3 regions of the Novosphingobium sp. BL-S-21 genome follow, and region 2 is predicted to be linked to each of the others. Evidence: riboswitches for the same ligand, from Rfam matches in the RefSeq annotation. Region 2 holds a riboswitch; each other region holds the start of a gene.
The links. A riboswitch is a leader RNA that binds a small molecule or an ion and turns the genes downstream of it on or off. The one in region 2 is predicted to bind cobalamin.

Region 1 (4,130 bases), on a different replicon from region 2:
GACGCTCTCGGTATTCGCCCGGCTGGGCACGAGGGCATAAGCCGCGGTGCTGTTCGCGGGCGAGGCGGTGGTCATCCGCTGTTCCTCGCGCTCGGCGCCGAACACGGCCTGGATGGCCTCGCTGAACGTGTAGGTGCCCTGGTACTCGAAACGGCGCACGCGGCCATGGGCGTCGAACGTCAGTTGGCGGACTTGCCGTGCGGGGTCGAAGTTCTCGCGGTCGGTCTCGGTCTGGAGCACGGCCACGCGGTTCGCCAGCCGGCCGTCCAGCAGCGCGAAGTTCACCCCGGCATAGCCCGACCATTCGCGCGTCCACCCATAGGCCAGGGAGTCGCCGGAGGTACCGTCGAACGCGTTCCGCGAATCCGACCAGTAGCCGCGCAGATCCAGCGAGATGCCAGGCGCGACGCGGTAAGTCATCGTGCCGCTGGCCGCGCTGCGCCGGTAGCCGTCGTCCTCCGTGCCATTCGCGCGCGCGGAGATGCCGTCCGTGGCGAAGCGCGAGGCGGCAATGCGCCAGTCGACGGCCTCGGAGGTGCCGCCAAGACCCACGCGGGCCGAGACGGTGTCATGGGTTCCTGCTTCCACCGCGAAGCTGCCTTCCAGCGGCGCGGCCGCGCGGCGGGTGCGGACGTTGACGACACCGCCGATGGCATCGCTGCCCCAGAGGATCGATTGCGGACCGCGCAGGATCTCGACGCGATCGGCATCGTCGACCAGGAAATTGGCAAAGCCATAGCCTCCCGCCGTCGATGAGGCGTCCGACAGGCGCATCCCGTCGATCACCATCACCGTCTGCCCGGCATCGGCACCGCGAATGCGCAGCGACGTGGTGGTGCCATAACCGCCGTTGCGCGACATGCTGATGCCGGGCGTGCGCAGCAGCACATCGGTCAGCGCGATCGGCTGGGCCGCAACGATCTGCGCCTCGTCGAGCACGGTGACGGTATCGGCCACCCGGTCGGCCGCAACGGGCGTGCGCAGGACGGTGACCACGATGCGTTCGTCCAGAGGCACTGCATCGGCCTCCTCGGCCAGGGCCGCGAGCGGGTGCAGCGCCCCTGCAAGGGCTAGCGCGAGAGCCAGGGGGCTGGCGGCGGGAATTCGGCAGTTCACGGCATGTCCTTCGCACGAGCATCGACCCGGCCGGGTCGGCACGCATGCGAAAGGCAGGGCCTCTGCCGCCCATGCAGCGGACGACGCCCCCTCCCGCGCGGCGCGTGCCGGCACGGCAATGGCTGTCGTTGCGCGAGGAATGGCCCCGTTCGCCCGGCTCACCCTGTCCGGTCGAAGAACGACGGCGTCAGGCAGGTCTCCTGGCTCACGGGTCAGTGCCGTTTCGGCCGCCTTCTCAGGGACTTGCACCCCCAATGGCGAATTGGCCGCACGGCTCGCCGCTTACAGTTGCAGGGGCAGCCCGGGCATTCACCCGCGTTCCCTTTTGATCCCCTTGCGGGGAACCTGTCGCTGGAGCGCCCCTATCCCGGTGGGGTGCCGCGTGCAAGAGCCCGGCGCTTGCGCGTGTCCTGCCCGCGCTTGCGCTCTCTGGCGAAGTGCCATAGGCCCGCCGGGCCAGGGGGGCCCGCAAGGGCTTAATCGGGAAGTCCGGGCCAGAGGGGTAATCCCGCTGGAATCCGGCACTGCTCCCGCAACTGTAACCGGGGATGCGCCCCGCCAGCACGCCATTGGCACCGCGCGGTGCCGAGAAGGCGGCGGAAGGCGCGCCGATTCCGAGAAATCGGGCCCAGGAAGTCAGGAAACCGGCCCCCAGCCGTCGATCCTTCGCGCGGGCGGGATGTACCGGGCGGACGGGGGCCATGCCCGATGCGGAGCGCTGCTCCCCGCGGACCCGGTCTTTCGCGAGACGACAAGCCGTACTTGCGCCCAGGAGGATCGAACCGCCATGCCGCCCTGCCCCTTCCGCCTTTCGGATACCGCTCCGTCCGGACGATATTCGTGCCTGCCCGCATGACGGCCTGCCCCGCCCTGCTGGTCACCGCGCCCTCGTCGGGACAGGGCAAGACCCTCGTCACCGCCGCGCTGGCCCGCCGCCACCGCCGCGCCGGGCGCAAAGTGCGGGTGTTCAAGTGCGGGCCGGACTTCCTGGACCCGATGGTGCTGGAAAGGGCCAGCGGCGCGCCCGTCCACCAGCTCGACCTGTTCATGTGCGGAGAGCGGGAATGCCGCGCCTTGCTGCACGAGGCCGCGCGGGACGCCGACCTGATCCTTGTCGAAGGGGCAATGGGCCTGTTCGACGGCACCCCCTCCTCCGCCGACATCGCCCGCCTGTTCGGTCTGCCGGTCATGGCGGTGATCGACGGCGCCTCGATGGCGCAGACGTTCGGTGCGCTGGTCCACGGCCTTTCCACCTACCGCGCGGACGTGACCCTGGCCGCCGTGCTGGCCAACCGCGTCGGCAGCGCGCGCCATGCCGAACTGCTGGAGCGCGGCATGCCGGGCGGGGTGGAATGGCTTGGCACCCTGCGGCGCGATGCCGGGCTCGGCCTGCCCGAACGGCACCTCGGACTGGTGCAGGCCGGGGAGGTGGCGGATATCGAGGCGCGCATAGACCGCGCCGCCGACAGTCTGCCGGAAACCGCGCTCTGGCTGCCCGAGCCGGTGCCCTTCCCCGCCCCGGAAGCCGCCGAAGCGCCGCCCTCCGCGCTGTCAGGCCGCCGCATCGCCATTGCCCGCGACGAGGCCTTCGGCTTCATCTATCCCGCCAACCTCGCATTTCTGGAACGGGCCGGGGCGCGGCTCGCCTTCTTCTCGCCGCTGCGCGATGCCGTGCTGCCCCCTTGCGACGGCTTGTGGCTACCCGGGGGCTATCCCGAGCTGCATCTGGACGCTCTTTCCGCCAATCGCCCGATGATCGCGGCGATCCGCGCCCACTTCCAGGCGGGGCGGCCGATCCTGGCCGAATGCGGCGGCATGCTTTACGCCTCCGAGAGGCTCGAAAGCACCGACGGCGCCAGTGCCGCCCTGCTCGGCCTGCTGCCTGCGCGGGCCGTGATGCAAGGGCGGCTGGCAGCGCTGGGCATGCAGGAGATGGAACTGGGCGGTCATGTCGCGCGGGGCCACACGTTCCACTATTCGCGGCTGGAAACGTCCCTTTTGCCCACCGTCAGCGCCGTCACGCCGGACGGGCGGCCGGGCGAACGCCTGTTCCGCCACGGACCGCTCACGGCCAGCTACATGCACTTCTACTTCCCCTCGGCGCCGGAATTGATCGCCGACCTGCTGACCTGCCAAACCGCCGACCTGGGATTCAGGCGATAGCCGGCAGTTTCGCAAGGTGCTTGTCCAGCGTGAGCGGATAGTCCCGCACGCGCACCCCCGTGGCGTTGTAGACCGCGTTGGCCACGGCCGCGCCGACGCCGCAGAGCCCGAGTTCGCCCACGCCCTTGGCCTTCATCGGCGAGACCTTGTCGTCCGCCTCGTCGAGGAAAACCACGTCCTGGTGCGGAATGTCGGCGTGGACCGGCACTTCGTACCCGGCAAGGTCGTGATTGACGAAGAACCCGAAGCGCTTGTCGACCGCCAGTTCCTCCATCAGCGCGCCGCCCACGCCCATGGTCATGGCGCCGATGACCTGGCTGCGCGCCGTCTTGGGATTGAGGATACGTCCGGCCGCGCAGACCGCCAGCATGCGTCGCACCCGCGTCTCGCCGGTATAGGCGTCCACGGCCGCTTCCACAAAGTGCGCACCGAAGGTCGACTGCTGGAACTTCTTGCCCAGATCGCCCCACTGCATCGTCTCTTCGGCAACGATCTCGCCAGACTTCGCCGCCTCGGCCAGGGCGGCGGAGCGGTTACCCGCGCGCACTTCGCCATCGGCGAATTCCGCGGTGGCCGGATCCATGCCGAGCCGCTGCGCCGCGGCTTCGCGCAGCTTCACGCAAGCCGCATAGACGCCCGACGTGGAGCTGTTGGCGCCCCATTGCCCGCCGGAGCCTGCCGAGGCCGGGAACGAGGAATCGCCCAGCTTCACGCGCACGTTCTCCACCGGCAGGCCCATCATCTCCGCCGCGGTCTGGGCGATGATGGTGTAGGAGCCGGTGCCGATGTCGGTCATGTCGGTCTCCACCGTGACCACGCCGTCGCTCGACAGCCGCACGCGGGCGGCCGAT
Region 2 (4,130 bases):
GCACCAGCTGCGTGCCGATGGAGGCCACGCGGAAGTTCCACAGAAGCACGGCCGGGAAGTCCGTGGGAACCTCGTTCACGGCAGGCAGCAGGAACTGCCCCAGGCCCACCAGGCCCAGATAGATCACAAGACCGAGCAGCGTCGCATCGAAACCGCGTCCCGGTCGTGCAAGGGCGCTCCTGATACGCGCTGCCACGACGGCCGCGCCGAGCGACAGCGCGATCATGCCGAAATAGGCGGCAGTGCGCAGGGCCACGGTTTCGTGCTTGCCTACGGCTGGCGGGGTCTGGGGATATTTGATCGCCGGTACCAGCACCACCAGCGCGAACGTCAGCGCGGCCAGCATGAGTGCGAAGCTGCGCGGGCCCAGATTTCCCATGCGGCCGTAGCCGTAAGCGAAGACGAGCGAGAAGATCCCGCCCACCGCAGCGCCGTACAGCACGAGCGCGGTCACCAGTCCCGCACCTTTCTGCGTATCGCGGCTGACGAGTTCCTCTTCCTGCGGCTCGGCCGGCGTGCCGGCGTGGGGCATGGCCATCCCGGCATGGCCGGACGGGGCATCATGCGCGGAGTGGCTTTCCTCGTAACCGATCGCCAGATCGATCTGCGGTTCGGCGAAGCCACGCGCAAAAAGCGTGGCGAGAAGCGCGCCCAGAATGCCGGCAAGCATCCCGCGCCAGAGCAAGTCCCTGGTCATGTGCACCGCCTCAGTGGCAGGGGAAGCCGAGGAGGTGACGCCCGTCGTGGACGAATTCGTGGACGTACATGCCCTGGAACAGGGAGAAGGCGCCCTGTTCGGTGCTGACGAAATAGATGAAGATGACGGCCAGCAGCGTGCCGAGCACGGCCCAGGGCGCGATGTCTTCCAGGGGAATGGCGTTACCGCCCTGCACGGGAATGAAAGCGTCGTCGAAAACTGCGGTGGAAACAGCCATTGTCATGCTCCTTGGCGGGATTGCGCGTCCCCGGAAAACCTGTTGCCAAGAAGGAAGGTCTGGCTCTCGACGGGACGGTTCCCGTGCGATTACAGTGGCGCGACCGCGCCGGATTCTCACCGGCTTCTTCGATACTCGACGCCGCTTCCTTAGGACCGCGCGGGCCGCGGCGTCAACGACCCCCCGGAATTTACCCTTGGCGACACCCCTCCTGCTGATCTGCATTGCCGCCACGGCGTCGAGCCGCGAAGGCCGGTTTCCCGAACCGGCGGAACCGCTGGATGCGGCAGGGCGACGCGATGCCGCCCTGGCCAGGTTGCCCCAACGCTACCACGCCGCGCTGCAAGCCAGCCCCGCCCGCGCCGCTGCCGAGACCGCCTCGGCGATGAGGCTTACGGCCAGGACCGAACCGGCGCTTGCCGATATCGATCATGGCGAGTGGCAAGGCTTGTCCTTCGCGCAGATCGAGGCGAGCGATCCCGGACAGCTCGGCCGGTGGCTGGCCGAACCCGCGCAAGGCGCGCTTGCGGGTGAAACACTGGATCAGGTTCGCACGCGGATCGGGGCATGGATGGACCGCGCTGCCGGCTCCGATGCGCCGACCTGCGCCATCACGCACCCGATGACGATCCGCGCCGCCCTCTCCCATGCGCTGGATCTGCCGCTGCGCGCAGCGCTTGCCATCGATGTGGCGCCGCTCTCCTGCACCGTTCTTTCCTTCAACCGGAGTTGGCGATTGCAGTCTCTGGGTCTTGCGGTGCGGGGCGTCCCCGGCTAATCGCCTCCGGGTTCGGGATGCCTTCTGGCGACCGGACGAAGATCGCGCCGGTGCCCCGCAAGGGGCTTAATACCGGAACGCGGTAAGGACGGTTCGCCGTCCCGATCCGCGGCTGTCCCTGCAACTGTAAGCGGCGAGCGCGATGCACATTCGCGGCGGGGCAAGGCCCCCACCGCAGCCACTGGGCCGGACGCTAAGTCATGCGAGGCCTGGGAAGGCCGTGCATCGCGTGATGACCCGCGAGCCAGGAAACCTGCCGGCGTCGATGTCGCTCTTGCCCGGGTCCAGGGAATGGCCAAGGCACGGTAACTCTTCCGTCTGAGCGACGTGATGCATGCGGCCGGGGCCGCAGCGGCATATCGCGTCGGGCGCCCGTGCGCCGGTCCGTCGCGGCGTGCCGCCATCGTCGCGCCCGCGACGGGACGTCCCGCCGTTTCAGGTCGCTGGCGCACGGGAGACGAGATATGAGCAAAGTTCCCACCACCGTCATCACCGGCTTCCTCGGCGCGGGCAAGACCACGCTGATCCGCCATCTGCTCCAGAACGCCAAGGGCCGCCGCCTCGCGCTCATCATCAACGAGTTCGGCGACGTCGGCGTCGACAGCGAACTGGTGAAGGGCTGCAATGACGAGGCCTGCCCGGAAGACGACATCGTCGAACTGGCCAACGGCTGCATCTGCTGCACCGTCGCCGACGATTTCCTGCCGACCATGCAGAAGCTGCTCGACCGCGAGAACAAGCCCGATCACATCATCATCGAAACGAGCGGCCTCGCCCTGCCCAAGCCGCTGGTGAAGGCGTTCCAGTGGCCGGATATCCGCACCCGCGCCACCGTGGACGGCGTGGTCGCGCTGATCGACGCCGATGCCGTGGCCGCCGGCCGCTTCGCCACGGACGAGGCCGCGCTTGCCGCAGCCCGCGCCGCCGATCCGATGCTGGACCATGAAAGCCCGCTGGAAGAACTGTTCGAGGAACAGCTCGGCTGCGCGGACATGGTCGTGCTCAACAAGACCGACCTCGTCGACGCAGACGCCCTCGCCCACGTCGAGACGCTGGTCTTGGCCGAGACGCGTCCCGGCGTGAAGATCGTGCGCGCGGACCACGGCGCGGTCGATATCGCCGCGCTGCTGGGCATCACCGCCGCTGCCGAGGACGACCTCGATTCCCGCCCCTCGCACATCGACGGGCTGGACGAGGATCACGACCATGACGACTTCGACAGCTTCGTTGTCTCCGGCGGTGATGTTGCCGATCTCGACGCCTTGCTCGCCCGCCTCGAGGACCTGATCGCGGAGCATGACGTGCTGCGCGTGAAGGGCATGGTCGCGGTCGGCGGCAAGCCGAGCCGCCTTGTCGTGCAGGCCGTGGGGCCGCGCATCCAGCACTTCTACGACCGCGCCTGGCTGCCGCAGGAAGCGCGCCGCACCCAGCTTGTGGTGATCGGCCAGAACGGGCTGGACCGCGCGGCCATCGAGGCCGGGCTGGCAGACGTTCTCGGCGCCGTGGCAGCGTGAAGCTTAGGCTCCCCTCCCCACTTCGTCATTGCGAACCCGCAAAGCGGGTGAAGCAATCCAGAGCCACGCAGAGCCGCCCTGGATTGCTTCGCTTCGCTCGCAATGACGAGGAAGAGTTCTGTCGCGGTGTCGGGGGGAACGCCTGATGCACCTGCTGTCCGCCACGCCGGGGACGATCTCCAACGGCGAGGAGGCGATCGACCTCGACCAGTCTCCCGGCGACATGGTGATCCTCACCGTGGCGGACAGCGAACTCGCCTGCTTTGCAAGCGCGGCGGCGCGGTTGCCCTCCGATGCTCCCAGCGTCCGCCTCGCCAACCTGCTGCAATTGCGCCATCCCTACTCGATCGACCTCTATGTCGATAAAGTGATCGCGCACGCCAAATTCGTGTGCGTGATCCTGCTCGGCGGCAAGAGCTACTGGGGCTACGGCATCGACGAGATCGCCCGCGTCGCGCGCGAGAACGGCATTGCCTTCGCCGCGATAGCCGATGGGCGAGAGGCCGATCCGGCGCTCGACCGCGCGTCCACCCTGCCCGCCGAAATGCGTGAGAAATTGCGCGACTATCTGCGGCAGGGCGGCACCGCCAATGCGCTCTCCTTCCTGCGCACCGCCACACGGGCCATCGGCCATGATGCGGGAGAGCCGGACGATCCCGTGCCGGTGGCCGATGCCGGGCTCTATCTTGCAGGCACGGAGCGCGCCGGGCTTGCCGAGGTGCAGGCCGGATGGGTCGAAGGCCGGCCGCTGGCGCTGCTGGTGTTCTACCGCGCGCTGATGATCGCCGGCACGCTCGACGCGGTGGACGCCATGATCGCGGCGCTTCGGGAACGCGGCTTCAATGTCGCCGCCGTCCACGTCCGCGCCTTGCGTGAGCCCTTCGCGGTGGATTGGCTGGGCGG
Region 3 (4,130 bases), 910 kb from region 2:
GCCGTCCTGCCGCAGGATCGTGGGGTAGAGCCAGTGCGGCACGGCGCCCAGCCAGCCCCAGAAGCGCTGGAAGCGGGTGGTCTCCTGCACCACCTCGCCCGAACGGCCCGAGATGTAGATCACGGTCCCGGCGGGATCGCCATAGTCGGCGCGGTAGAGCGGGGCGCTCTGCCGGTAGGTCTGCACCGTCCACTGGTCGATGCCGGTTTCGGACACAGCGGGCGCTGCGCCGCCGATCGCATGGCCGCGGGCGTAGTCCGCCGCGATCCTGGCGAGGTCGGCGCGCCCGGGCGGGGCCAGCTTGCGCCCCGTGGCCAGGTCGATGGCGTCTGGCATGGTCCGCATCTGCGCGATGGGGCGGTCGCCGGTGGCCGCGGAAACGATCCGCAGGACCGGGCGGCCGGCCATCATCTCGACGCGCGCGGAGGCGATCGGCAGGTCTGGCGCGAGGCCTGCCTCTTCCCACGCGGGATCGTTCCAGACCGGACCGGGCGGCAGTTGTAGCGGCGCCAGGCCCTGCAACTGCGCTGCCGGCTCCAGCCTCGGATAGTCCACGTAGATCATCACGAAGCCCGACAGGCACCAGAGGGTCATCAGCAGCCCGACGAAGACGCCGAGCCAGCGATGAAGGACGAGGATGGGGCGCGGCAGCAAGCTGCGGGGCAGCAGGCTACCGGGCGCCTTGGAAGGCTGAAGCGCGGCCACGGCGTCAGAAACTCAGGCCGTATTGCATCCGCAGCGTGCGCGGCACGCCCCGGTTGAAATAGAGGAAGCGGCTGTTGCTGCCATCGAGCACGCCCTGGTCGGTCGCGGCCGAAAGGTAGCCGCGCGTGGCATATTCCCGGTCGAGCAGGTTCTCGATATTGACGCCGAAGCGGTTCCGCCGCGCCGCCCCATCGACGTAAAGATAGGCGCCGACATCGAGCAGGGCGTAGTTGCCGTAGTTCCGCCGCCCCGCGCCGGATGCGGTCGACCAGACATCGCCGATCCAGCTGGCGTTGAGGCTCGCGCCGAAGGGCTGGTCTTCGGGCGCATAGGACAAGGCGGCCTTGGCATATTGCTTGGGGTTGCGGTCCAGCTGCGTCGATGCGCCCTTTTCGCGCACGCGGGCATATGTGTAGCTGGCCGAGATGCTCCAGCCGCCCGGCCAGCGCGCGTCGAGTTCCAGCTCCGCGCCTTGCGAGCGGACCTTGCCGTCGAGGTTGGCGTAAGTGCCGCCGGGGAAGGCGGGATCGTCGTAGACGCTGTCGATCATGTCCGTGATGCGCCGGTCGAAATAGGTCGCCTTCCAGCCCAGCGAGGCCGCGCCCAGCGGCAGGATGCCGCCTGCCGAGAGGTTGAGCGAAAGGCTCTGCTCCGCCTTGAGGTTCGGATTGCCCACCTCGCAGCAAGGGTCGTTGCCGTAGAGCTGCGAGGCGTCGGGCAGCACGAAGGCGGTACCGCCGTTGGCTTCCAGATAGAGCGCCTCGGCAAAGTCGTAGCGGCCCGAGACGTTCCAGATCGTCTTGCGCGCGCCGTCCGTGCGATTGTAGCGCAGGCCCGCCGCCAGGCGGCCCTTCGACGAGATCTCGTCGGTGGTGCGAAGCTGCAGGATCCCGGCGTGGACCTGCTCGCTGGTCGGCGCGATCAGCAGCACGTCGTCCCGGCCGCTGAAGTTCTGGAAGTCGTAGCCCAGCAGGTATTCCAGGCCGGGGTGCAGATGCAGCTTCATCACCGCGCTGCCGCCCCAGTCGCGGTAGCCCCAGAAGGTGCCGGCGGGGTAGATCACCTGGGGCTGATGGTCGGGCAGCGAATTGCGGATCTGGATGTAGGCGGTCTTCCAGTCGTGGAAATAGCCTTTCAGGAAGAACTGCACGCTGTCGCTGCCGGTGTAGTCGAGCCGCAGGCTGGCCACTTCCTCGTTCCGGTCGTTGCGGCTCTCGCGAATGCGGGTGGGGGATAAGTTGTCGAGCTTCGCCTCGGTATGCTGGTACTGCGCGTTGAGTGCGAGATCCGGCGCCAGCGCGTACTGGTACTTGAGCCCGGCCGACCACAAGTCGTAGCCGAGGTGCCGGTCGGTGAGGCTGGGCTGATAGGCGCTGTAGGGCAGGTAGCCTTCCGAGCGATTGTGCGAGGCATAGGCCACGAAGCGGTGGTCGCCCAGGGCGCCGCGCGCATAGCCGTCCAGGGTCGTGCCGCCCCAGCTGTCGACCGAGGCATTGACCTGGCCGCCCGGATCGTCGGAAAAGCTGCGCGTCACCACGTTGATCACTCCGGCCGAAGCCTGGGTGCCGTAGAACAGGCTCTCTCCGCCGCGCAGGACCTCGATCCGCTCGATCATGCTGGCGGGCAGCGTGTCGTTGGGCGAGGTGCTGCCGTACAGGCGGTTGTTGAGGCGGATGCCGTCCATCGTCCAGAGCACGTCCTGCGTGCGCGAACCCTGCAGCGAGACGTCGACGTAAGTGAATGGGCCATTGCGGCCACGCACGTAGAGGCCGGGTACCTGGTCCAGCGCCTTGGTCACGTCCACCGCGCCGCTGTTGCGGATCTGCCGTTCATCGACGGTGACGACGTCGTTGCCGTAGCGGGAGAGTTCCTGCGGCAGCGTCTCTTCCAGGCTCTGCCCGGTGACGACGATCGAAGGGCCATCCGCCTCTGCGGCATCGGCCTCCTGGCCTTCGAACTTCCGGCCCTCGACCTTCCCGCCATCCGCGGCCCGGGCCTGCGCGGCGCAGGCGAGAGTCAGCGCCGCGGCAAGCGCCGCGTGCGAAACGGTTGCGATCTTCATTTCATTCCCCTGCCGGGCGCCAAGCGAGCTTTTGGCAAGGGTCTGCCACTCGCGAACCCAGGCCCGCGAACGACCGGCGCGTCGACCGGCCGGGCGCCCGGATTCGGGACGACCGCTCAGCGCACCGTGCGGCCCTTGCCGCTGGTTCGTCGCTCAGACGGAAAAATCACCGTGCCCCGGCCATCCCCTGGACCAAAGCAAGAGCGACCGTACGCTGGCAGGTCTCCTGGCTCACGGGTCATCGCTCGATGCACGGCCTTCCCAGGCCTCGCAGGATTTAGCGTCCGGCCCAGTGGCTGCGGCAGGGGGCATTGCCCCGCCGCGTGATGTGCATCGCGCTCACCGCTTACAGTTGCAGGGACAGCCTCGGATTCAAGAGGAAGCCTCTCTCACCGTGTTCCCTATTAAGCCTCTTTCGAGGCACCAGCGCGATCATTACCCGCCCTCCTTGCGGAAATGGCGGACGCGATGAGCTAGCCGGGGCGTGCGCCCTGTGCAAGCGGGATGTGTTCGCGTGGGCGAAGCCGGCCAGAGCGCGCCCGTTCCGGTTCACGTCCGTTCCGAGCGGCGTTATCGCGGCGGTGGAAAGTCAGTCGTTCTTGTCGGGACGGCCGGAGCCGACGTCGTCGCGCGGCTTGCCCTTGGCGGTGCGCTGGGACTGCGCATTGGCGCCCGACAGCACCGGGCCGCAAGCGGCGGACTTGGCATCGCCCACGTCCACGAAGGCGAGCAGGCCCGCCACCGGCGTCGCCGCCACGGCCAGTCCAAGGCCCACCCCGGCGCGGCCGAGCAATTGCGGGCTGATGACCTGGAGGGAGGGCTTGGCGAAGCGGCCGCCGATGCCGACAGGCGACTGCCCGGAAAACAGGCTGAACTTCTTGCCGTCCGCGCGGAAGCCCATGTCGAGCGCCTCGGTGTCGAAGCTGAAGCCGCCGCGCCCGGTGATGACGTTTTTCGACGTGTCGATCAGGATCGGGTCGGCCGCCGCCGTGCCGCCTCGCACCGTGAAGGCCACCAGGCCGCAGTTGAGCTGGACGGGCTTCTTCAGCTTGCCCTCGAACATCTTGGAGGCGAATGTGCCGAGGTCCAGCTCGGCCAGCTGCACGTTGCGCGTCCAGAACGTGCCGCGGGGCATGATGAAGGCGATCCGGCCCGATGCCGAAGCGAGCGAATCGTGGATCGTGTCGCCGCGGCCTTCCAGCTTGATGCGGCCGCCGATCGTGCCGGTCGTGCCTGATTCCACCACGCCGTAGCCGGCCAGCAGACGGCCCATCGGCGTGGACTTGAGGCGAATATCGTAGCTTACGGCCGAGGGGCGCTGACGCGTGTCGAACACCAGATCCGAGGCGACATCGCCGCGCGC

Region 1: linked by a shared signal. The riboswitch ahead of ACZ1J6_RS21365 (cobyrinate a,c-diamide synthase) and the one ahead of cobW (cobalamin biosynthesis protein CobW) in region 2 are both predicted to bind cobalamin.
Region 3: linked by a shared signal. The riboswitch ahead of ACZ1J6_RS00720 (TonB-dependent receptor plug domain-containing protein) and the one ahead of cobW (cobalamin biosynthesis protein CobW) in region 2 are both predicted to bind cobalamin.

The regions. Positions count from the first base shown of each region.
Region 1 is NZ_CM145496.1:2,688,819-2,692,948, reverse strand. Features, by position in the region: gene ACZ1J6_RS21370 (TonB-dependent receptor plug domain-containing protein) at 1-1,116, opposite strand, end outside; cobalamin riboswitch at 1,290-1,480, opposite strand; cobalamin riboswitch at 1,560-1,783, shown strand; gene ACZ1J6_RS21365 (cobyrinate a,c-diamide synthase) at 1,957-3,279, shown strand; gene paoC (aldehyde oxidoreductase molybdenum-binding subunit PaoC) at 3,269-4,130, opposite strand, start outside.
Region 2 is NZ_CM145495.1:1,090,577-1,094,706, reverse strand. Features, by position in the region: gene ACZ1J6_RS04290 (CbtA family protein) at 1-697, opposite strand, end outside; gene ACZ1J6_RS04285 (CbtB domain-containing protein) at 708-935, opposite strand; gene ACZ1J6_RS04280 (histidine phosphatase family protein) at 1,132-1,713, shown strand; cobalamin riboswitch at 1,746-1,988, shown strand; gene cobW (cobalamin biosynthesis protein CobW) at 2,178-3,227, shown strand; gene cobN (cobaltochelatase subunit CobN) at 3,373-4,130, shown strand, end outside.
Region 3 is NZ_CM145495.1:179,793-183,922, forward strand. Features, by position in the region: gene ACZ1J6_RS00715 (PepSY domain-containing protein) at 1-705, opposite strand, end outside; gene ACZ1J6_RS00720 (TonB-dependent receptor plug domain-containing protein) at 710-2,767, opposite strand; cobalamin riboswitch at 2,967-3,208, opposite strand; gene ACZ1J6_RS00725 (AsmA family protein) at 3,357-4,130, opposite strand, start outside.